2 linked regions of the Thiorhodovibrio frisius genome follow. The protein of the gene in region 1 interacts with the protein of each later gene in a pairwise test. Links are inferred from orthologs where the notes say so. Each region holds a gene or a part of one and is shown on either strand. Other genes may lie near its edges. The genes, in order: secB and secA.

Region 1 (10,586 bases):
AGCGCTGCTGAATATCGTGCGCAATGGTGCCGAGGCCGCCGGCGAGAAGGGCGAGCTGACGTTGCGCACGCGCGTGCTGCGGCAGTTCACTATCGGCAACCTTCGCTATCGTTTAGTGCTCAGCATTGAGGTGGAAGACAACGGTTCTGGCATTCCCGAGGATATGCAGGACCGGATCTTCTTCCCCATGGTTTCTGGCCGAGCCGGCGGCACTGGGCTTGGCCTGCCGATTGCCCAAGAGCTGATCAATCAGCACGGAGGGCTGATCGAATGCGAGAGCCGCCCCCGGAAAACCCAATTCTTCGTTTACCTACCGCTGAAGCATGCTGATGAACAGGCCACCTCGGATCTGGGTGATTGATGATGACCGCTCCATCCGCTGGGTGCTCGAACGCGCCCTGCGCCAGGAGCATATGGATGTAACCAGCTTCTCGAATGGTGTCGGGGTGATGGACAACCTCGAGCGCGAGCAGCCCGATGTGATTCTGTCCGATATCCGCATGCCTGGAATCGACGGGCTCGAACTCCTGCGCCAGATCACCGCCAAGCACCCGGGGGTGCCGGTCATCATCATGACGGCCCATTCGGACCTCGATAGCGCCGTGTCATCCTTTGACAGCGGCGCTTTTGAGTACCTGCCCAAGCCCTTCGATATCGACGATGCCATCGACCAGGTGCGCCGAGCCTGTCGCCGTCAGTCAGACGTCGAGAGCGCGCAGGCTGCTCTCGACCAGACCCCGGAAATCATCGGCGAGGCGGCCTCGATGCAGGAGGTGTTTCGCGCCATTGGCCGCCTGGCCAAGTCCAACATCACGGTGCTCATCAATGGCGAGTCTGGCACCGGCAAGGAGTTGGTTGCACGCGCCCTGCACCGCCACAGCCCGCGCGCGAACGCGCCTTTCATCGCGCTCAACATGGCCGCCATTCCGCGCGACCTGATGGAATCCGAGCTCTTCGGCCATGAACGCGGCGCTTTCACCGGCGCCCAGACGCGCCGCGAGGGGCGCTTCGAGCAAGCCGATGGAGGCACCCTGTTTCTTGATGAAATCGGCGACATGCCCGCCGAGCTGCAAACCCGCCTGCTGCGAGTGTTGGCTGATGGGGAGTTTTATCGAGTCGGCGGGCTTGCGCCCATCAAGGTGGATGTTCGCATCATTGCCGCCACTCATCAGGACCTGCATGATTTGGTCAGGCGCGGCAGTTTTCGCGAAGACCTCTTCCACCGCCTGAATGTCATCCGTATTCACTTGCCGGCACTGCGCGAGAGGCGCGAAGATATTGCGCTCTTGATGCGCACCTTTCTCGCCCAGGCCGCCAGGGAACTCAACTGCGAGCCCAAGTTGCTGGCTAGCGACGCAACCGAACGGCTGGAAAACCTCGATTGGCCCGGCAATGTGCGCCAGCTTGAGAATACCGCGCGGTGGCTCACTGTGATGGCCTCGACCAAGGAAATCCATGTTGAGGACCTGCCACCGGACCTGGGCGCGGGCGAGAGCGAGAGCCGCGCCTCCTCCCCGGATGGCCCCTGGGAAGGCGCGCTGCGCAATTGGGCCAAGCACATGCTGCGCAATGGTCAGCAGAGTTTGCTCGCCTCCGCCCTGCCAAGCTTTGAGCGAGTCATGATCGAGGTGGCGCTGGAGTTCACCGGCGGTCGTCGTCAGGAAGCGGCGCGTCTGCTCGGATGGGGGCGCAACACCCTGACGCGCAAGATCAAGGAGCTTGGCATGGAAGGAGGGGAGGGCAGTCGCGTGGCCTGATTTAACCTGATCTGAATTGGGTCTGAACCTGATCCGAGTCTGGCTCGAACGCAGCCGGGGCGCGATTCTGCTTGAAAATGCAGCCTCTGACCAGAATCTGTGCGATGTCGACCGAGCCAGCGGGCGCCGCCCATCCAGTTGCTGCGTGCCGCCTGAAGCGGCCCGCGCCATTATCGATCAGAGGAGCATCCAATTGGACGCCAGCAGTATCCAGATTTCCGGTAGCGAAATTGCCGGGGCATCTCCCGAAGCACTCCAGGGAGACGGCAGCTTTCGCCTTCAATTCACGCGAGCGCTGATTCTCAAGACCATGACTGGCTCGGCAGAGCAGACCCGATGGTGGCAGGCTGGGGAATTGCTGATCGGCGGGGTGGAGCGGGTCGAAGGCGAACTGCCGGGCGTTCCAGCAGTCTGCGAGCGGGGCGACATCGATGACAATCAATATACCTACCGGAACATGATTCCGATTCCACTCAAAAGTCGCGGCCAAATTCGCCTCGAACTCCATCTGCGTGATCGCGAGGAGCCGTTGATCGTCACAGGCGGGACCATCGAACTGGCTCTGCGTGATACACCAAAATACATTGAGCATATCCGCCCGGCGACCGTCCGCCCGGAAGCCATCCGTTAGCGATGGAGTGATTCGCCGAGCCTGTCGCTTGATTGCAGCGGGATCAAAGATCCCGCCCAAAGGCCCTTAGCGTGAGGAGCCGACGATCTGATGCGCTAGATCGACTACCTTATTGGCCATGTCGTTGTATTCATGCCGAAAGTTCGCCAGAAGTCCATCCGTGGAGGCCCAGTAATCCTTGCCCGAGACGCCATGCTCGTGCTCGTGGTCGATGAATTGCTTTTGCATGACCAGCATTTTTTCGATCAGATCCTGCTTTTCTTTTTTCAAGGCGGCAACGTCGGTCATTGGTTCCACTCCAGAGGGTGCGACATGCGGTCAGTAGCGCCGGATGCCGAATCAGAAAAAAGCCTGCGGGATTTTGGTCCAACCCCTCAAAGGCTGGCCGGGAGGCAGGCCGTTTAGAGCCACTCGCAAGACATTATCACGGGATGGGGTTGAGACAGGAGCCACTGAAGCATGGCGCACTCTCCATCCCGGGGAATGTTAGAGCGCAATAATATAGCACAGCCGTCAGATATTCGGTCAAGCAGGCCGGGAAGCCCCATGGAAGGGTTTACGACCTCCCCTGTGACCGGCTACCTGGTTCGAAACAAGCCGACAGTTCATGTCCGCTCGGTATATCGCCCCTGCAAATAGAGTCGCATTCTTGGATATCCTGCTCTACGAACCCGAAATTCCGCCCAATACCGGCAACATCATGCGGCTGTGCGCCAATATCGGGGCGCGTTTGCATCTGATCGAGCCGCTGGGCTTTACCCTCGAAGACCGACTGATGCGCCGCGCTGGGCTCGACTACGCTGACTGGTCGCGGGTCAAGACTTATGCCTCCCTGGCGGCATGTCTGGACGCATTGCAGCCGCCACGGTTGTTTGCTCTGAGCACCCGCAGCCGGCGTTGTTACGCCGAGGTCGACTTTCGCGTCGGGGATGCGCTGTTGTTTGGCCCCGAGACACGGGGTCTGCCGGAGGAGGTCCTGGCTGCCTTGCCGGCTGACAGACGCCTGCGCATCCCCATGCGCCCGGGTAACCGCAGCCTGAATCTGTCCAACGCCGTGGCCCTGGTGGCCTATGAGGTCTGGCGGCAGAGCGGTTTTGCCGGTGCTGGTGCGGGAAGCTAGCTCAGTCCCAGTCCAGTTCAGGCTTGCCTGAGCGTTCCAGCAGTCGGGTGGTGGCTTCTTGCGGGGTGCGGTCCAGGTAGAGCACGGCGTGAACCTGCTCGCAGATAGGCATATCCACTTGATGAGCGGCGGCGAGTTTGTGCACGGCGGTGGCTGTGATCACCCCTTCCACCTCCTGGCCAATGCCGGCAAGGGCCTGGTCGAGTGGCTGTCCGGCAGCCAGTGCTAGTCCGAGGCGACGGTTGCGGGATTGATTATCGGTGCAGGTCAGCACCAGATCGCCCAGGCCCGCAAGCCCCATGAAGGTCTCGCGTCGCGCGCCCAGGGCGCAGCCTAAGCGGATGATTTCGGTCAGGCCACGGGTGATCAGCGCCGAGCGGGTGTTGGCACCAAAGCCCAGGCCGTCAGCGATGCCAGTGGCGATGGCAAGCACATTCTTGGCCGCGCCGCCGACCTGCACGCCAATCAGATCGTCATGGCGATAAGCGCGGAAGCGCTCACCATGGAATAAACCGGCGAGTTCCCGCGCATAGGCATCGCAGGTTGCCGCCACAGTCACGGCTGTGGGCAGCCCGCGCGCCACCTCGCCGGCAAAGCTGGGGCCGGAGAGCACGCCAAGCTCGCGCCCGGGGGATTGTTCGCGGATGACCTCATGCAATAGGCGCCCCTGCTCGGGGTCGAACCCCTTGGTCGCCCAGCCGACACCCATCTCGGCAGGCAGCAGGGGCAACAAGGTGTTTGTCACCCGGGCGAAAAACTGACTCGGCACGGCGATAAAGACCGCACTGGCATCTGCCACTGCGGCGCTGAGATCGCTGACCGGCTCGAGCCTGTCTGGCAGCGGAAAGCCGGGTAGAAAGTCGCGGTTCTCGCGCGCCTCGGCCATGCGCTCCATTAGTGCGGGTTCATGCCCCCAGAGGCGCACCCGATGGCCGTTGCGGCAAAGCTGCAAGGCGAGCGCGGTGCCCCAGGAGCCGGCGCCGATCATTGCCACTGTTGCCATGGTCATTCTCGTCGGGTTGAGTCAGCCGCGCGGGCTCGCCAAGGGTCAGTGGAGCTTGGACGCTTTCGCGTCTGGGGTGGGGGTGCCAGAGGCTTTGCCGGCGGAAGTGTCGCCGCCGGATGCCTCACTGGCCTGCTGTTGCTCGGCGACCTTTTGCGCATAGACCTGATCGAAGTGAATATGCTGCAGCACCAGCTGCGGGAAACCGCCCTTGACGACCAGATCAGTCACCGTCTGGCGTGCGTAAGGAAAGAGAACGCTGGGCGCATACACATAAAACAAGGGTGCGAGTTCCTGCTCCTGAAAGCCCTTGACACTGAGGATGCCGGCCTGTTGCAGTTCGACGAGATAGGCGGTTTTCTCGCCGGTCTTGACGGTGATGGTCAGAGTGAGAACCACCTCGAAGGTGTTTTCGACCAGCGGATTGACCTTGATGTCGAATTGCAGCGCGACCTCGGGCTTCCATTCCTCGCGAAAGATCTCCGGGGCATTGGGTGCCTCGTAGGAGAGGTCTTTGGTGTAGATGGTGCGAAGCAGGACCTGATGGTCTTCTGCCTGGGGTTGGTTTTCAGCCATGGGGAACCTTTGCCTTGAAGCTCATGGATTTATCATCCGGGGGTCCCGGACCATGAGCGTGAGTGGAAACTTGTTTGGGCGAGCCTGTTTGGGGTGAGGGGGCGGATGCAATGGCAGCCGTGCAGCGGGCCAGGACTGCCTGGCAGATGACGCGCGCGGATCAGTGCTTTTTGCGTGTGAGCGGCAGGTTGGCGTTCTGCCAGGCCATTACGCCGCCGCGCAGGTTGTAGACTTCCTCAAAACCCTGTTTGCGCAGGATGCCGCAAGCCATCTGCGACTGAGAACCCGAGCGGCAGGAGATGATCAGCGGTTTGTTCTTGTGCTTTGCAAGGGTCGCGGTCTGGTTGCGGAAACCGTTCATCGGGATGCTGATCGCGTTGATGATATGCCCCTTGGTATAATCGGCACTCGGGCGCACGTCGATCACGGTTGCATCCTTGTGGTTAATCAAATCGGTCGCGCCGAGCGGGTCGATGGAGCCTCGGTCACCGACAATCAGGTTATGAATCAGCAGCGCCGAGATGACAACCAGTGCGATGAATAAAATCCAGTGGTTGCCTACAAATTCAATAAGTTGGGCAAGCATAGCGAGAAAAATGGACCTGATGAACGAATGGATGCTGATGTCTGAAGGCAGTCTTCAGTCGCGACAGCGCGCAGTATAAGGATGCGCGGCCCGGGCGTCACCTGTTCCGATTAGCCCGGACTCAGATTAGCCCGGACTCGGCTTGGCCTGGACTCCGATTGGTTCTTGCTCAAACTGGTTGGGCGCGGGGCTGCCCATTTTGATCAACCAGCTTTGATCGACCAACCTTGATCAGCCGGGTTTAGGCGGCTGGCTTTGGACTGTCAGTGACCGTGGTGACAGAAAACCTCGCGCATCAGGCGGATGAGTTGCAGGGTGCGCGAGTCACTGACGCGATAGAATACCCGATTGGCATCCTTACGCGAGGCGAGGATACCCTTGTCGCGCAAAATGGCCAGATGTTGGGAGATATTGCTTTGCGATGTGCCGACATGCTCGACGATATCCTGGACGCTGACCTCTTCGTCGCCAAGGATGCATAGAATCTTGAGCCGCAGCGGATGTGACATCGCCTTGAGCGAGCGCGAGGCGCGCTCAATATCGCCGTCGTCACCGAGCAACTCTTCCCTGAATTCTTCTCCGAAAGGGTCGGTCTTGCTAGAGCCGTTGGACGTTGCGAATGGCTGTTGTGGATCGGATGCCATAATTCATGATCGTCTCTAATGATCGAACACTGAGACCTGTGGATGATAAGCTTTTTCTCGCGTCTGGCAAGTGCTGTGCCACATCGAGTGGCTGTAAGCGCCATTTTGGTGGGGACAGTGCTTGCCTCCCAGCTTGCCTGGTTTGCGGCGCAGGCAGCGCAGGGCACGCCAGCGACGGGCGAGGATGACGCGCAAAGTCTGTCCGCAATTGAGGAGCAGGTCGAGGTGCTTGAGCGCGATCTGCGCGCGCGCGAGCAACGCCGCGACCAGATGTACGCTGATCTCGAGCAGACCGAGCGCGACATTGCCGCGCTCGCGCGCGGCGGGCGCCAGCTCGACGCCATGGTGGCTGAGCAGCGCGCCGCGCTGGCCGCGCTGCGCGTGCAACTCGAGGAGGTGCGCGGTGAGCTGAGCGCCGCGCGCGTGGTGCTGGCTGAGCTGCTGCGCTCGGCCCACGCAATGGGTCGAGGTAATCGGCTGCGCATGGTGCTCAATCAAGAAGACGTGACCCGCAGCGGGCGCCTGTTCGGCTACTACCGCACGCTGGGGCAGAAACGCGCGCGCCAGATTGCGCTGGTCGACCAGCAGGCCAAGCGGCTCAAAGGGCTCAGCCAGCAGGCCGCAACCGAGGCCGAGCGTCTGGCCGAGCTGGCACGGCGCCAGGAAGATACGCGCGAGCGTCTCGCCGCAGCACAGCAGGAGCGCAACCAGATACTGGCCAATCTGGAGCGTTCCATCGTCGCTGGTCGTGACCGGGTCGAAAGCCTGCGCGAAGATGCTGCGCGTCTGCGCAAGTTGGCCAAAGAGCTGAGTCTACATAGCGAAATTCGTGATGTCTTTCACCTCGACCAAGAAAGCCTGGCGACCCGGCGCGGCGCTCTGAGCTGGCCGGTGCGCCATGCCCGGGTGCTGACCAGCTTCCGTCCACGGGCAACCGGCGACCTGCATGGCGATGGTGTGCTGCTGTCCGCGACCCCAGGCGAAGAAGTGCGAGCGGTGCATGGCGGGCAGGTGGTTTACTCCGACTGGCTGCGCGGTTTTGGTCTGCTGCTTGTGATCGACCATCACGATGGCTACATGACCATTTACGGGCACAATCAAAGCCTGCTGAAGGAGCCCGGAGAATGGGTCGGGGCCGGCGAGACCATTGCATTGGCTGGCGCAAGTGGCGGCAGTGACCGCGATGGGCTGTATTTCGCGCTGCGCCACCAGGGCCAACCGCTCGACCCGCGCCTGTGGTGCGCCGATCCCGTCAATTGAGAGCAGCGCTGGCCAGCGAATTCCCGGCAGCGCTTGCCAAGTGCTTACAAATCGTCACAATGCACCCCAAGGCTGCCCACGTCATTCCGGCAAGGCGGCGCCAACTTGCGTTCGGGCCGCATCAGGAACACTGAACAGAGAACCCATCATCATGCACATGTTTTCTTTTTCCGCGCTTCAACAGCCGCGCCCAGGCTCAGTGTCAGAGGCTGGCGAGCATCCCGGCGCTTTTGCTGCTCCCATGGCCGCCATGCTGGCTGCGACCGCTTTGCTGCTGTTTCTGGCTGCCTCTGCGGTCAGCGCCGAGCCGCCCAAGCCCTTCACGCCTCCGCCTGCGGTCGAGCCGCTGGTTGAGCCTGCATTGCCGGTCACACCTCCGGCTGCAACCGAACCTGCGTCGCAGCCGCCTGGTGCAATGCCGCCGTCAGAGGATGCTGAGCCGGATGCCCAATCGGATACCGAATCTGACACCGCTGCCGATCAGGAAGCCCAGGCAGAGGATGATGCCTCGCAATCGGCGCTGCCGCTGGAGCAATTGCGCTCCTTTGCCGAGGTGTTCGGGCGCATTAAAAGCGACTATGTCGAACCGGTGGATGACAAGGACCTGCTCGCCGCTGCCATTCGCGGCATGTTGGCGGGGCTGGACCCGCACTCCAGCTTCCTGGATGCCGATGCATACGAAGAACTCCAGGAGGGCACCAAGGGTGAGTTTGGCGGCCTGGGCATTGAGGTCGGCATGGAAGATGGCTTCGTCAAGGTCATCTCTCCCATCGACGACACGCCCGCCGAACGCGCCGGCGTGCAAGCCGGGGATTTGATTGTGCGCATCGACGACAAACCCGTGAAGGGCATGGCTCTGAGCGACGCAGTGAAGCTGATGCGTGGGGAGCCCGGCACTGGCATTGAGCTGACCATCATGCGCGATGGCGAGGACAAGCCACTGAAAATCGCCATTGAGCGCGACATCATTCAAGTTGCCAGCGTCAAGAGCCGGATGCTCGAACCTGGCTACGCCTACATTCGCATCGCCAGTTTTCAGTCCCGTACCACTGAGGACATGCGCCGGCAGATCGAGGAACTCAAACTCAAAGCAAAGGCGAATGCCGATCAGTCTGCGGACAGTACCGAGCCAGCGTCCACTGGGTCGCAAGAGGTGAGCGAGTCACCGAGCCAGCCGCCGTCAAGCGACCTGAGCGGGGACAGCTCCATCAAAGGTCTGGTGCTGGATTTGCGCAACAACCCGGGCGGTGTGCTCAACAGTGCGGTGGGCGTCAGCGATGCCTTTCTGCGTGGGGGGCTGATCGTTTATACCAAGGGTCGCATGGAGGATGCGCGCATGGAGTTTAAGGCCGGGCCGGACGACGTCATCGGTGGGGCGCCCATGGTGGTGCTGGTCAATGGCGGCAGTGCCTCGGCCTCCGAGATTGTCGCCGGTGCGTTGCAGGATCAGGGCCGGGCGATCGTCATGGGCAGCGACACCTTTGGTAAAGGCTCGGTGCAGACTATCGTGCCGGTCGATGAGAGCACCGCGCTCAAGCTCACCACGGCGCGCTACTACACGCCTTCTGGCCGCTCGATTCAGGCCCATGGTATCGAGCCCGATATCCGCCTGGACCAGGGCAGTCTGACCCTGGCCGACCAGCCGGATGTGGAGCCACTGAAAGAAGCCAACCTGATGCGTCATCTCGCAGAAGAAGTGACGGGAGACGAGACGCCAGAAGAGGATGCGACCAAACAGCCGCTTGCTGCCAAGGACTATCCGCTCAGCGAGGCGCTGAATGTGCTCAAGGCGCTCAGCCTCGCCCATGCCCGCAGTGTCGAGCAGATCGAGATCATGGAGCCCCCGGCGGCTCAGTGAGCAGCAGGTCTTTCCAAAGGAGACAATATCATGCCTAACGTATTGGTTCCCCTAGCCCAGGGGTGCGAAGAACTCGAAGCCGTGACCATTATCGATCTGCTGCGCCGCGCTGAGATTGAGGTGATCACCGTCGGCCTTGAAGACGGCCCGGTGCGTGCGAGTCGTGGCGTGGTCCTGTTGCCGGATCAGCCGCTGGACGCGGTGCTCGAGCAGGAATTCGACATGATCGTCCTGCCCGGCGGCCTGCCTGGCGCGGATCATCTCGAGCGCGATCAACGCATTCGCGATCTTCTGCGACGCCAGGTTGAGGCGGGGCGTCGTGTCGCTGCCATTTGTGCCGCGCCCAAGGTGTTGGCCAGTGCCGGTCTGCTCGACGGCCATCAGGCCACCAGCTATCCGGGCGCGGTCAATCTAGCCGACTATCCGCGGGTGCAGTTTACCGACGCGCCCGTGGTGGTGGATGGGCGCGTGGTCACTTCCCGAGGCCCTGGTACTGCGATGGACTTCGCGCTGGAGCTCATCGCGCAGTTGATGGGCGAAGCGCGGCGCGACGAGGTCGCGGCTGCGCTGGTGCGGTCTTAATCTCAGCTGATACTTTCAGGCCCGCTGGCCATTCCCGCCGGGGAGCCATCCTCGGGAGGGAGGGGGCTCAGGTGATGACATCCGGCTCCGCGCGTCCGGTGCGCGTCTCAATCTGCGCTAGCTCCTGCGCGATCAGGATCAGCGGTTGCAGGGCGATCTGCACGTCCTGGTCATGTCGCTCCGGGTCGGGCTCGAAGCGCTCGATATAAAGCCGCAGGGTCGCGCCCGAGGTGCCGGTGCCGGATAGACGCATGACGATGCGCGAGCCGTCCTCGAAGCCGATGCGAATTCCCTGATGGTCTGACACACTGCCATCGACTGGGTCGGTGTAGCTGAAGTCATCGGCATAGGCGACCTTGTAATCGCCGAGCTGGCGACCGGGCAGATCGGCCAGTAGCAGGCGCAGGTGATGCATCAGGCCCTCGGCGGCGGCGCTGTCGATGGCCTCAAAGTCGTGGCGGGTGTAGTAGTTGCGACCGAAGCGACCCCAATGGTCGCGCACAATGGTGGCGACTGACTGGCGCCCCGTTCGACCCCGGGCGGCGAGCAGATTGAGCCAGAAAAGCACC
Region 2 (11,322 bases), 230 kb from region 1 along the record:
CGCGCTGCGGCGCCGGATTATCGCGATATGGATCAGCCAGCTTACATCCGCAACAAGCGCGCAGCGGCCAATGCAGCGGCCAGCGAGGGAGGCTCCTCCGCAGCTGATCTGGACTATCTCGACATTCCCGCCTTCCTGCGCCGGCAGGCGGATTAGCGGCAATGGAGGGGCAAACAAGTGGGCGATGTGCCAGTGCAGGTTGGTTGCCTGGTGCGCCGCGCCACTTGGAGCGCGAATTTTGATGGGTTGACGTTTTGATGCGGAAGTTTAGATGCTAAATAATTGTTTTTGCAGCTTAAAGATTTCTGCATTCAGAGCCGCGCCTGGATGTTCGAGCAGGGATAAACGGCTTTTTCGCAAAAAGCGGGCTCACAGCGCTTGATTAACCTTCGGGAAAACCCTAATATGCCGATCAAACTAAGACAGGGCCGGTGCGGCTTGCATGCGCGCGGAATCATCAACGCGCCAGTCCGCTCCTCCGGGAAACAGCCGTTTCTTTTGCCGGGGTGGTCGGGGCCATGAGCAATCAAGGCCAATCAGGGCCATCCAGGGCCAATCCGAGCAGGAGCAATCAACTGGCGACGCCGCAGGGACTGTCGCAGCCAACGGAGAGCCTTACAATGATCCGGCAGCGAACTCTAAAAAACGTGATCCGCGCCACTGGCGTCGGATTGCATACCGGCGAGAAAGTGTATCTCACGCTGTCGCCTGCGGCGCCCGATACCGGAATTGTATTCTGCCGCGATGATCTTCCGTCGCCGGCCGAAATCAAGGCTAGCCCCGCCAATGTGGGCGATACCCTCCTGTCCACGACTCTAGTGCAGGATGGCGTGCGCATCGCCACCGTTGAGCACCTGCTCTCGGCTTTCGCTGGTCTTGGTATCGACAATGCCTATGTTCGTGTCAGCGCGCCAGAAGTGCCCATCATGGATGGTAGTGCCGCACCCTTCGTGTTTCTGATTCAATCCGCAGGCATCGAGGAGCAATCGCGCCCGAAGCGTTTTATCCGCATCAAGCGCCGCATCCGGGTCGAAGATGGCGATAAATTCGCCCAGTTTGATCCCTTCGACGGCTTCAAGGTGTCCTTCGCGATCGACTTTGATCATCCGGCCTTCGCATCGCGCGAGCAGTCGGCCAGCATCAATTTCTCAACCACCTCCTTTGTCAAGGAGATCAGTCGTGCGCGCACTTTCGGTTTTCTGCGCGACATTGAGGCGCTACGCCAACAGAATCTGGCGCTTGGCGGTACGATGGACAACGCTGTCGTGGTTGATGATTACCGGGTTCTCAATGAAGAAGGGCTCAGGTACCACAACGAGTTTGTCAAACACAAAATTCTTGATGCGATTGGCGACCTCTACCTGCTTGGTTACTCTCTGATCGGTGCGTTCCAAGGCTACAAGTCCGGCCATGCCCTCAACAATCAGTTGTTGCGTGCGCTTCTCGCCAACGAGGGAGCCTGGGAAGAAGTCACATTTGAGGACCCCAAAAAGGCGCCAATCAGCTATGGACAGCCTGTTGCTGTTGCTTGAAATTGCTCTTGCTGATTAAATAGCGGGCTGAGCTGAATCGGCTAGCTTGTCGTGCCGGGTTTGACCGTATTGGGTTTCCTGACATCGGGTTGTCTAGTGTCGGGTGCCTTGGCGTCGGATTGATGATGTCGGGCGATTCGCTCGAAGCAGGCGGCAATGCACGGATCCTGCACACCAAGGGCTGCCTGTTTCAGATGGGATGCCGCTGCCGCAGAGAGATGCGTGTGCTGGGGGTGGTCGCTGTCAATGCCGTGGCGCGAGGCCGGGGCAGCGACCAGCGGAGGGCACACGCGGATTTGGCATTGTTTGAGTGCGAGTCCTCGTTTTCTCAGGGCGCGTAGAATCTCCTGAGTGCAGAGTCGCAGCTTTGCTGCCCAGACGGGTGAGTCGGCGAAAAGCCGCAGACAGTCGCCGTCGATCTGTGCTTGGGAACAATGGCTGCGGACGTGGTCTGGAAGCAGCGGCTTGACGGTGCGAAGCAGTTTGTCGCGCTCATCGAGTTCCCGCAGCAAAACGGCCAGTGCGGTTGCCCGCTCGGGGCCAGCCAGGGTCTTGGTGGGACGGAGTTTTTTTAGCATCGTGCTGAATGCGCGGTCACCGCTTTGCAGGTACCGATGAAAACCGGGGGCTGATGACAAAGTAACGCCCCTAAGTCCAAATTCAGGGATCTAACAAACTCAGTTGGTGTCGCGCGCCGCTGAATTCAATTGCTTGTGATTGCCCTGGTGAGTTATTTGAACTCGCCAAATCTTTTTTTGTGTCCTTTTTCAACATTCGCCCAACCGAACCCGTTTCAGGAGTACTTATGCATCGACGTCAGGCTTTCGTCGCCGAGCAAGGTTTCAGCTCCGTTGTTTTGCTAAGCATCATGATTGTTGGTTTGATCGCCGGTGGCTTTGGCTATTGGCTCGGCAAATACCGGCTCAGCGATGCCCCTTCCGACAGCGCTCAAGTCGCACTCACTCGCGATCTTGAAGCCGCCAAACTCGAGTTGGAGCAGAAACGACGACAGATTCAAGCGCATATCGACACCATCGCTGTGCGGGTCGCAGAAATGCAGGCTGAAGTGCTAAGGGTCAACGCCCTGGGGCAGCGACTGGTCAAAATGGCTGGTCTTAACAGCGATGAATTCGACTTCGAGAACCCCGCCGGTTCTGGTGGTCCTGAGCACTACCGGGATTCGGCCAACAGGATCGATGAAGTCGCCCAGGACTTGGCGAAGGTGCTCTCCGCGCTTGATGATCGCAAGCGCAAACTCGGCCTGCTTGAGACGCTGATCATGGAGCGCGACCTGATCAAACATACCAAGCCCGAGGGCTGGCCGCTGCGCTCGGGCGGGATCGTGACTTCGGAGTTCGGCGATCGCCGTCACCCAATCAGCGGGCGGCGCAGCATGCACACCGGCATTGACATCTCGGCAAAGACCGGCACTCCCATTCTAGCAATGGCCGATGGACTGGTGATCTTTGCCGGGCGCAAACATGGGTACGGGAATATTGTCGAGATTCGTCATGGCAATGGTCTCGAAACCTGGTATGCCCACAATCAGGAGAATCGGGTCAAAGAAGGTGACCTGGTGCGGCGGGGTGAGGAAATCGCCCTTCTGGGTTCAACTGGCCGATCCACCGGTCCTCACGTGCATTTCGAGGTTCGCAAGAACGGCACTCCGGTCAATCCAAGGGCCTATCTCAATCCGCGTGGCACCATGCGCGTCGCGCATCTGTAGTCAATCCTCGCAGCCTCTCTTCTATATCGGAACGGATTCTCCCGCGCCGGGTTGTCCGTGCTGTTGCCCTGAAACGGCTGCATCCTCCGGGTGGGCCGTCTCCCTTAGACAGCATAGACAGCCGGGTGTTCGGGAGTTTTTGCTTCTGACCGGCGCTGAACCCTGCCTGGCAGGGTTTTGTTGCTCTGTTGGCGCTTATGGGTCGTACCTTTTCGCCTGATATCCTTAACACTCTGCTGCCGCCGGGCATAGCCGCCGATGCGGCCTTGGCGCTATACTGCCGCTAATTTTGTGCTTCCGCTGAGAGCCACCTATGGGGATGAATGTTTTCAAAAAAATGTTTGGCAGCCGCAATGATCGTTTCGTCAAACGCCTGCTGAAAACGACCGAGCAGATCACGGCGCTTGAGCCCGAACTGGCACTGCTTTCGGATGATGAATTGCGCGCCAAGACTGCCGAATTTCGCGCGCGCCTGGAGCAGGGTACCAAGCTCGACGACCTTCTGGCCGAGACCTTTGCCGTGGTGCGCGAGGCCGGCAAGCGGGTGCTCGGCATGCGCCACTTCGACGTGCAGATGGTCGGCGGCATGGTGCTGCACTCTGGCAAAATCGCCGAGATGCGCACGGGTGAGGGCAAGACCCTGGTTGCCACCCTGGCGGCCTACCTTAACGCTCTGCCCGGCAAGGGCGTGCATGTGGTGACGGTCAACGACTACCTCGCTCGGCGCGACGCGGCCTGGATGGGGCAGGTCTATCACTTCCTTGGGCTCTCGGTCGGGGTGGTGAACTCTTCCGGTGGTCTGGGGCCGGACTCTGCCTCCTACCTTTACGATCCCGAGTTTGAACCGACCGACGACAGCGGCTATCGCCATCTGCGTGCGGTCACCCGGCGCGAGACCTATCACGCCGATATCACCTATGGCACCAATAACGAGTTTGGCTTCGACTACCTGCGTGACAACATGGCTTTCACCCCCGAGCAGCGGGTGCAGCGCGATCCTTTCTATGCCATTGTCGACGAGGTTGATTCCATCCTGATCGATGAGGCGCGTACGCCTCTGATCATCTCGGGTCCGTCCGAGGGCAACAGCGAGCTTTATGTGCAGATCGATCAGATTGTGCCCAAGCTCGCGCGCCAGGAGCCCATCACCAATGACGAAGGCCAACCCGATTTCGGTCCGGGCGATTACTCGGTCGACGAGAAAGCCCGCCAGGTCTATCTGAGCGAGGACGGCCACGAGAAGGTCGAGGATATGCTCACCGAGCTCGGGCTGCTCGGCGAGGGGCAAAGCCTCTACGATGCCTCCAACATCGTGCTGATGCACCATGTATACGCTGCCCTGCGTGCCCGTGCCCTGTTCCAGAAAAACGTCGACTACATTGTTCGCGATGGCCAGATCATCATCGTCGATGAGTTTACCGGTCGCACCATGCCGGGGCGGCGCTGGTCCGAGGGGCTACATCAGGCGGTCGAGGCCAAGGAGCGGGTGGACATCCAACAGGAGAACCAGACGCTCGCCTCCATCACCTTCCAGAACCTGTTCCGGCTCTACCCGAAGCTCGCCGGCATGACCGGCACGGCGGATACTGAGGCCTACGAGTTCCAGCAGATCTACGGGCTTGAAGTGGTAGTGATCCCGACCAATGTGCCCATGATCCGCGCTGATCACGGCGATCTGGTCTATCTGGGTCAGGATGAGAAGTACAAAGCCATCATCGAGGACATCAAGGACTGCGTCGAACGGGGTCAACCGGTGCTGGTCGGCACGGCGTCCATCGAGACCTCCGAGCTGGTTTCCAAGCTGCTGAATGCCGAGAAGATCCCGCACGAGGTGCTGAACGCCAAGCAGCACGAGCGCGAGGCGGGTATTGTCGCGCGTGCGGGCGAGCCGGGCGCGGTGACCATCGCCACCAACATGGCCGGTCGTGGCACCGACATTGTGCTGGGCGGTAATCTCGAGGCTGAACTCGAAAACGCCCAGGATGCCGCCGAACGCGAGCGCATTAAAACCCAGTGGAAAGCCAGCCACCAGCGTGTAATCGAGGCTGGAGGCTTGCATGTGATCGGCACTGAGCGGCACGAGTCCCGGCGCATTGACAATCAGCTGCGCGGGCGCTCTGGCCGCCAGGGCGATCCGGGCTCAAGCCGTTTTTATCTGTCGCTGAAAGACAATCTGATGCGCATTTTCGCCTCTGACCGCGTGGCGAACATGATGCAGAAGCTTGGCATGCAGGAAGGCGAGGCCATCGAACACCCTTGGGTCACCAAGGCGATCGAAAACGCCCAGCGCAAGGTCGAGGGACGCAACTTCGATATCCGCAAGCAACTACTCGACTACGATGACGTTGCCAACGACCAGCGCAAGGTCATTTACCGGCAGCGGCGCGAACTGATGGATGCAACCGAGGTCTCGGACACCATTGAGTTGATGCGCCAGGATGTGCTCGGCCATTTGATTGATCAGCACATCCCCAGACAAAGCCTGGAAGAGCAATGGGACGTGCCGGGCCTGGCCCAGGCCCTGATCGACGAGTTCGGCGGCGACTGGCCTATCCAGCACTGGCTGGACCAGGACTCTGAGCTGCACGAAGAGAGCCTGCGTCAGCGCATTGATGATGAACTTGCCAGTCGCTATCGCGACAAGAAAGACCAGGTTGGGGAAGATAGCATTCGCCAAGTTGAAAAGGCAGTCATGCTACAAACGCTGGACACCCAATGGAAGGAGCATCTCGCGCAGATGGACTACCTGCGTCAGGGGATTCACTTGCGCGGCTATGCGCAGAAGAATCCCAAGCAGGAGTACAAGCGCGAAGCCTTTGCAATGTTCGCGGCGCTGCTCGACAGCATCAAGCAGGACGTGGTGCGCACCCTCGCGCGCATGCAGGTGCAGATGCCGCCCGAGTTGGCCAGTCTCGCAGAACATCAATCCGAGCAGGAGCGGGCGTTCGAGTTCAAGCACGAAAGCTTCGGTGGTTTGGGGGCGGACGCCGCGCCTGAGGATGGCGAACTCCAGGGCGGCTCGGCGACAGGTGGTGCGCCAGAATCAGCCGGCGATCACCAGCCTTTCGTGCGCGCCGGGCGCAAAGTCGGTCGCAACGAACCCTGCCCCTGTGGCTCGGGAAAAAAGTATAAGCAATGCCACGGCAAGATTGGCTGAACGGTCGCACGTTTTGGTTCGAATCTCAGCTGTCACTGATACCGAAAATCAGTTTACGATTGGTATAGCCGATGAGGGCTGAACTCTCAACCCAATTCAGCGTCCCTGGCGTGCGGGTCGCCGCAGGCGCGGCTGGCATCCGCTATCGTGAGCGTGATGATCTGGTGCTGATGGAACTTGCTCTTGGCACCCAAACGGCGGCCGTTTTTACTCAGAACGCCTTTTGTGCCGCACCTGTGACTTTGGCTCGCCAGCATCTGAGCGCAGCTTCTCCCCGCTATCTTCTCATTAATTCCGGCAACGCCAATGCCGGCACCGGTGCGCGTGGGCTTACCGACGCCCTTGCCAGTTGCTCTCTGGTCGCCGGCCAGGCAGGCTGTGAGGCGAATCAAGTGCTGCCCTTCTCTACTGGAGTGATCGGTGAGGATCTGCCGGTCGCACGCATCGGCGCCGCATTGCCGCATCTGTTTGAGGGGCTGCGTGCGGATGCCTGGGAAGCTGCTGCGCGTGCCATCATGACCACCGACACCCGACCCAAGCTGGTCCAGCGCCAGTTTGAACTGAACGGGCGTCGCGCAACCTTGGTTGGCATGGCCAAGGGCGCTGGTATGATTTGCCCGAACATGGCGACCATGCTGGCTTTTGTCGCCACGGACCTGGCCATTGCCGAAGGACCACTGCGCGCTAGCCTGAATGCTGCCGTGGCTGGCTCCTTCAATGCCATCAGCATTGACGGCGATACCTCCACCAATGACGCCTGCGTGGCGGCTGCGACTGGCGCTTTGGGCAACCCCCTCCTGGATGATCTGGACCCAGACGCTCTGGCGATCTGGCAGCAGGCGCTGTCGGATCTTTGCCTGGAGCTGGCCACCAACATTGTGCGCGACGGCGAGGGTGCGACCAAGCTGGTGCGCGTCGCGGTGCGCGAGGCGGCCACCTCTGCAGAGGCGCGCCTGGTGGCCGAGACCATCGCCCATTCACCCCTGGTCAAAACCGCGCTATTTGCTGGTGATCCCAATTGGGGCCGCATCCTGGCGGCGGTGGGTCGCGCCGGGGTTGCCGGGCTCGACATCGAGCGGGTAAGGATCTGGCTTGATGACGTGCGCATCGTCGCCGGTGGCGGGCGCGACCCAGAGTATCGAGAGGAGCAGGGCGCCCGTGTGATGGCGCAGGATGCCTTCAAGATCGAGGTCCATCTTGGTCGCGGCGAGGCCGAGCTGACCATGCTGACCTGCGATCTGTCGTACGACTATGTGCGAATCAACGCCGAATATCGCAGCTAGGCGTCAGCGGGTTGGTGGGTGTGCTGCATGTCGTCGCCGGTGCCCTGATCGACGCCCAGGGTCGGGTGCTGATCGCGCGGCGGCCCGAGCAAGTCCATCAGGGCGGGCGGTGGGAATTCCCCGGCGGTAAGCTGGAGCCGGGCGAATCTGCCATCAACGCCCTCTCGCGTGAGCTCCAAGAGGAGCTTGGCATTCGCCCCCGCTCCTCTCGTCCGCTGATTCAGATTGAGCACGACTACCGCGAGCGGCGGATTTTGCTCGACCTCTATCGGGTCTCCGCCTGGGATGGCGAGCCGCGCGGATGTGAAGGTCAGCCGCTTGCCTGGGAATTTCCGCAGGCGCTCGATCCCGCCCTGTTTCCCCCGGCCGATGGCCCGGCAATTCTGGCACTGCGCCTGCCGGCGCTTTATCTGATTACCCCGCCCGCCGCGCCCGATCCAACCCAGGCCGGCGGACGTGCGCAACTCCCGGGGTATCTCACTCGCCTGCGCGCCGCCCTCGCAGCCGGGGCCGGTGCGGTGCAACTGCGCGCGCATGATCTCTCCGCGCCCGCATATGCTGCGCTTTCGTGTGCGGTTGCGCCCATCTGCGCGGCGGCCGGCGTGCCCCTAGTTCTCAACCGCGCACCCGAGGAGCTGACCAAGTTGCCGGCGGACGGCTGGCATCTGAGCAGCGCCCACTTGCATCAGTTGGCCGCGCGGCCACCACAGGCCCCCAGCCTGCTGGGTGCGTCCTGCCATACTGAGGCCGATCTGTGCCTGGCTGCGCGCCTGGGGCTCGACTATGCGCTACTGTCGCCGGTGCAACAGACCCGCAGCCATCCACACAGCCACCCGCTTGGCTGGGAGGGCTTTGCGCAACTCACCCGCGCGGCACGGCTGCCGGTCTATGCACTTGGCGGCCTGGGACCGGCCGATCTGGAGCCGGCCTGGGCGCACGGTGCTCAAGGGGTCGCCGCTATTGGCGGCTTGTGGGGCGCTCAATTAGCGGAAGCCCTTAGCTTGACCCACTGACGTCCGCATCCGGGTTGAGGGTCGGGGCTGACGGAATCAGCAACTCGATGCAGGTGGTGTCGCTGGCGTCAGAGGTTTCCATGCTGAGTGCCATTTTCATGGTGTCAGCCATCAGCTTGGCGGAATAGGTGCCGAGCCCAGTGCCGCCTTTTTTGCCGTGGGAGCGATATTTCTCGAAGAAATGCGCGCGGATGGCGGGTGGGACCAGGCCGCGGTTGATGATGGCCAGCCGTAACGGGTTGTGCTGATTGATCGCCAGCACCACAGCCTCGCCATCGGGCGAGGCGTCGATGGCGTTGGTGATGAGATTCGATAGCATGGAGAACAGCAGGCGGGCGTCGGCGCGGATATAGATGGGTTGATCGGGCGACGGCTCGCCATCGAGATTGCGGCCGTCGAGTCGATAGCGGAAATCCAGCCGCTGGCTGGCAGCGCGTGGCTCGACTATCCGAATGACCTGACGCAGAACGGGAATCAAGTTGAGTGTTTGTGGCCGGTAGTCGAATTGCCCCGTTTCCATTTTGAACAGATCGAGTGACAGTTCGATCATGTCGCGCATTTTGCGCGCGCTCTCCTGAATCACGGTGACGGAATCGCGCTGATCGGCGGTCAGATTGTCATCGAGTAACAAGAGTTCCGGCAGCGCCAGAATGGCGTTCAGCGGCGTTTTCAGATCGTGGCGCATGATGCGCTCGACATCCTCTTTGATGCGTTCAAGTTCTTTGCTGTCGTCGATGCTTTCCTTCACGCCGAGAAAATTAACGATGCGACCACGATCATCGCGGATCGGCGAGATGGTTGCTGCCTCCCAATACAGGCTGCCATCCTTGCGTTTGTTGACCAGTTCGCCGCGCCAGGTCTCGCCGCGGCGCAGGTTCTCCCATAGCTCACGGTAGGTGTCGTCGGATTGTTCGCCGGACTTGAACAGTTGCGGTGTTTGCCCAATCACCTCGCTTGGCGCGTACCCCGTGATCCGGCAGAAGAATGGATTGACGTACTGGATTCTGGATTCAGTATCGGTGATCAGGATGGAGACCGGCGCCTGGTCAATGGCGCGCTGAAGGTTGCGCAGCCTGGCCTCGAAGGCGTTGCGCTCGGTGGTGTCGAGTGCAATGCCCTCAATGAAATCCTCGTTGCGCTCCTCGCTGTAAATGCGATAGGCGTGAATGGCCAGATGGTGCAAATTGCCATCCGGTTGCCGATAGGCCAGATCGAAGTTGGAGCGCTCGAGTTCGCCAGTGAGCAAGCGGGTGAATTGATCGAGCAGGGTATTGATGGATTCGGCGGTCCAGTCAGCCAGGTTGCGCCAGTTCTGGCCAATCTTTTGTTCAATGTGTTCATCAACCAGCAGCCGATAACCGTCGCTGAGGTAGAGGATTTCGCCGTCTGTCGTAGTTGTGAACACAAATAGCCTGTCGGCCAGGCCAGCAGTCAGACGGGTGAAGCGCGCCTGACTTTCGCGCAGCGCGAGAGCGGTGCGCTCGCTTGGTGCCATACCCAGGAGCGGATCACCGGCATTGTCATCGCTGGTCGGGTTTGATCGCGTATCCTGTGACATTCGCGGCAAAGTCAGTCTGGAGCTGGCAGTATGAGTCGGGCAGAATCAAGAAACCTCAGATGCCCCTTAAGATAGCATCAGAAGCAAAAAATGACCTTTGAATGATGACGCCAGCGGCTAGGACAATGTTGGTCCAGAGGCTGGCCGCACTTCGCAGTTAACGGTCGCAGTCTACCGGCAGGCCGTTGGACTGGCGCTCGTTGTGGGCGATGTCGATCATAATCGCGATATCGCGCTCGCGACGATTGGTTTTCAGCGTGCTTTTCCGCACGGCTTTCCAGGCCGCCTCGATTTCCGGGTAGATGGCCTCGGCCGCAGCCGTCTTGCCCATGTCATGCAAAATTGCCGCTTTCAGCACCCAGGCGCGCTGGACGTGATAAACGTCCTTTTCTTGCTCAATGACTCGCTCGGTCAGTTGCATTGCCTGCTGGTAATCGCAGCGACCGAAGGCAATGAGTGCCATGCGGTTGTCCGGCCCCATGGGGTCCGCAGGGCAACCGCTGAGGAGTGCACCGGCAATCGCCAGTGATGCGATCCTTGCTAACTGACGGCCGTGGCGCTTGGACAGGCGGTTGCCGAGCTTTATCAGGTGTGCTAGGGCTGCTTTAGGCATGGGTTCTGGCATGATGTTTTTGTCTGTTGGCAGGGGGCGGTCAGAGCGCAATCTATAGTAACAGGGGGGTGGTGGTTTCCGATTTTAGCAGCGGGGCGGTGGCTCTTGTTGTGGGCTGACGCGGCAGCTCGAACCAAAAGCAACTGCCTTCGCCTGGGGTGCTCTCCACCCCGATCCTGCCGCCCATGAGCTCGACTAAGCGTTTGACCACGGCAAGACCGACGCCTGAGCCTTCGATCCCACGTAGCTGCGCGTCTGGCAGCCGTCGGAACGGCTCAAACAACTCATCAAGGCGATCAGCCGGAATGCCGATGCCAGTATCGCGCACGCTGACCCGCACCTGCCTGTCGGTGCTCGTTGCAGGCGTTGTTTCCGCCGCCTCGAGCGTGATGGAGCCTCCGGGACGATTAAATTTCACAGCATTTGAAAGCAGGTTGATC

Evidence for each region.
Region 2: the proteins of secB (region 1) and secA interact in binary tests that used the Escherichia coli proteins (3 or more experiments, as listed by UniProt). The link is inferred for Thiorhodovibrio frisius from one-to-one orthologs.

The regions. Positions count from the first base shown.
Region 1 is NZ_CP121471.1:4,907,508-4,918,093, reverse strand. The notes cover bases 3,323-6,019. They hold secB (protein-export chaperone SecB), read right to left. Parts: upstream 5,088-6,019; coding sequence 4,557-5,087; downstream 3,323-4,556. Other genes in these bases: Thiofri_RS22380 (ArsR/SmtB family transcription factor), read right to left, coding at 5,937-6,019; Thiofri_RS22385 (rhodanese-like domain-containing protein), read right to left, coding at 5,248-5,673; Thiofri_RS22395 (NAD(P)H-dependent glycerol-3-phosphate dehydrogenase), read right to left, coding at 3,510-4,511; Thiofri_RS22400 (tRNA (cytidine(34)-2'-O)-methyltransferase), read left to right, coding at 3,323-3,508. In the rest of the region: glnL (nitrogen regulation protein NR(II)), read left to right, coding at 1-361; ntrC (nitrogen regulation protein NR(I)), read left to right, coding at 330-1,757; Thiofri_RS22410 (hypothetical protein), read left to right, coding at 1,774-2,388; Thiofri_RS22405 (hypothetical protein), read right to left, coding at 2,455-2,676; more of Thiofri_RS22400, read left to right, coding at 3,038-3,322; more of Thiofri_RS22380, read right to left, coding at 6,020-6,317; Thiofri_RS22375 (murein hydrolase activator EnvC family protein), read left to right, coding at 6,360-7,577; Thiofri_RS22370 (S41 family peptidase), read left to right, coding at 7,729-9,435; Thiofri_RS22365 (DJ-1 family glyoxalase III), read left to right, coding at 9,466-10,017; Thiofri_RS22360 (alpha-D-glucose phosphate-specific phosphoglucomutase), read right to left, coding at 10,085-10,586. UniProt on the Escherichia coli protein: One of the proteins required for the normal export of some preproteins out of the cell cytoplasm. It is a molecular chaperone that binds to a subset of precursor proteins, maintaining them in a translocation-competent state.
Region 2 is NZ_CP121471.1:4,674,393-4,685,714, reverse strand. Bases 3,183-6,615 are described here. They hold secA (preprotein translocase subunit SecA), read left to right. Parts: upstream 3,183-3,571; coding sequence 3,572-6,415; downstream 6,416-6,615. Other genes in these bases: argJ (bifunctional glutamate N-acetyltransferase/amino-acid acetyltransferase ArgJ), read left to right, coding at 6,487-6,615; Thiofri_RS21360 (M23 family metallopeptidase), read left to right, coding at 3,183-3,258. Outside these bases: cell division protein FtsZ, read left to right, coding at 1-156; lpxC (UDP-3-O-acyl-N-acetylglucosamine deacetylase), read left to right, coding at 621-1,532; Thiofri_RS21365 (DciA family protein), read right to left, coding at 1,574-2,110; more of Thiofri_RS21360, read left to right, coding at 2,338-3,182; more of argJ, read left to right, coding at 6,616-7,698; Thiofri_RS21345 (Nudix family hydrolase), read left to right, coding at 7,710-8,711; Thiofri_RS21340 (sensor histidine kinase), read right to left, coding at 8,695-10,269; Thiofri_RS21335 (hypothetical protein), read right to left, coding at 10,427-10,882; Thiofri_RS21330 (PAS domain-containing sensor histidine kinase), read right to left, coding at 10,935-11,322. UniProt on the Escherichia coli protein: Required for protein export, interacts with the SecYEG preprotein conducting channel.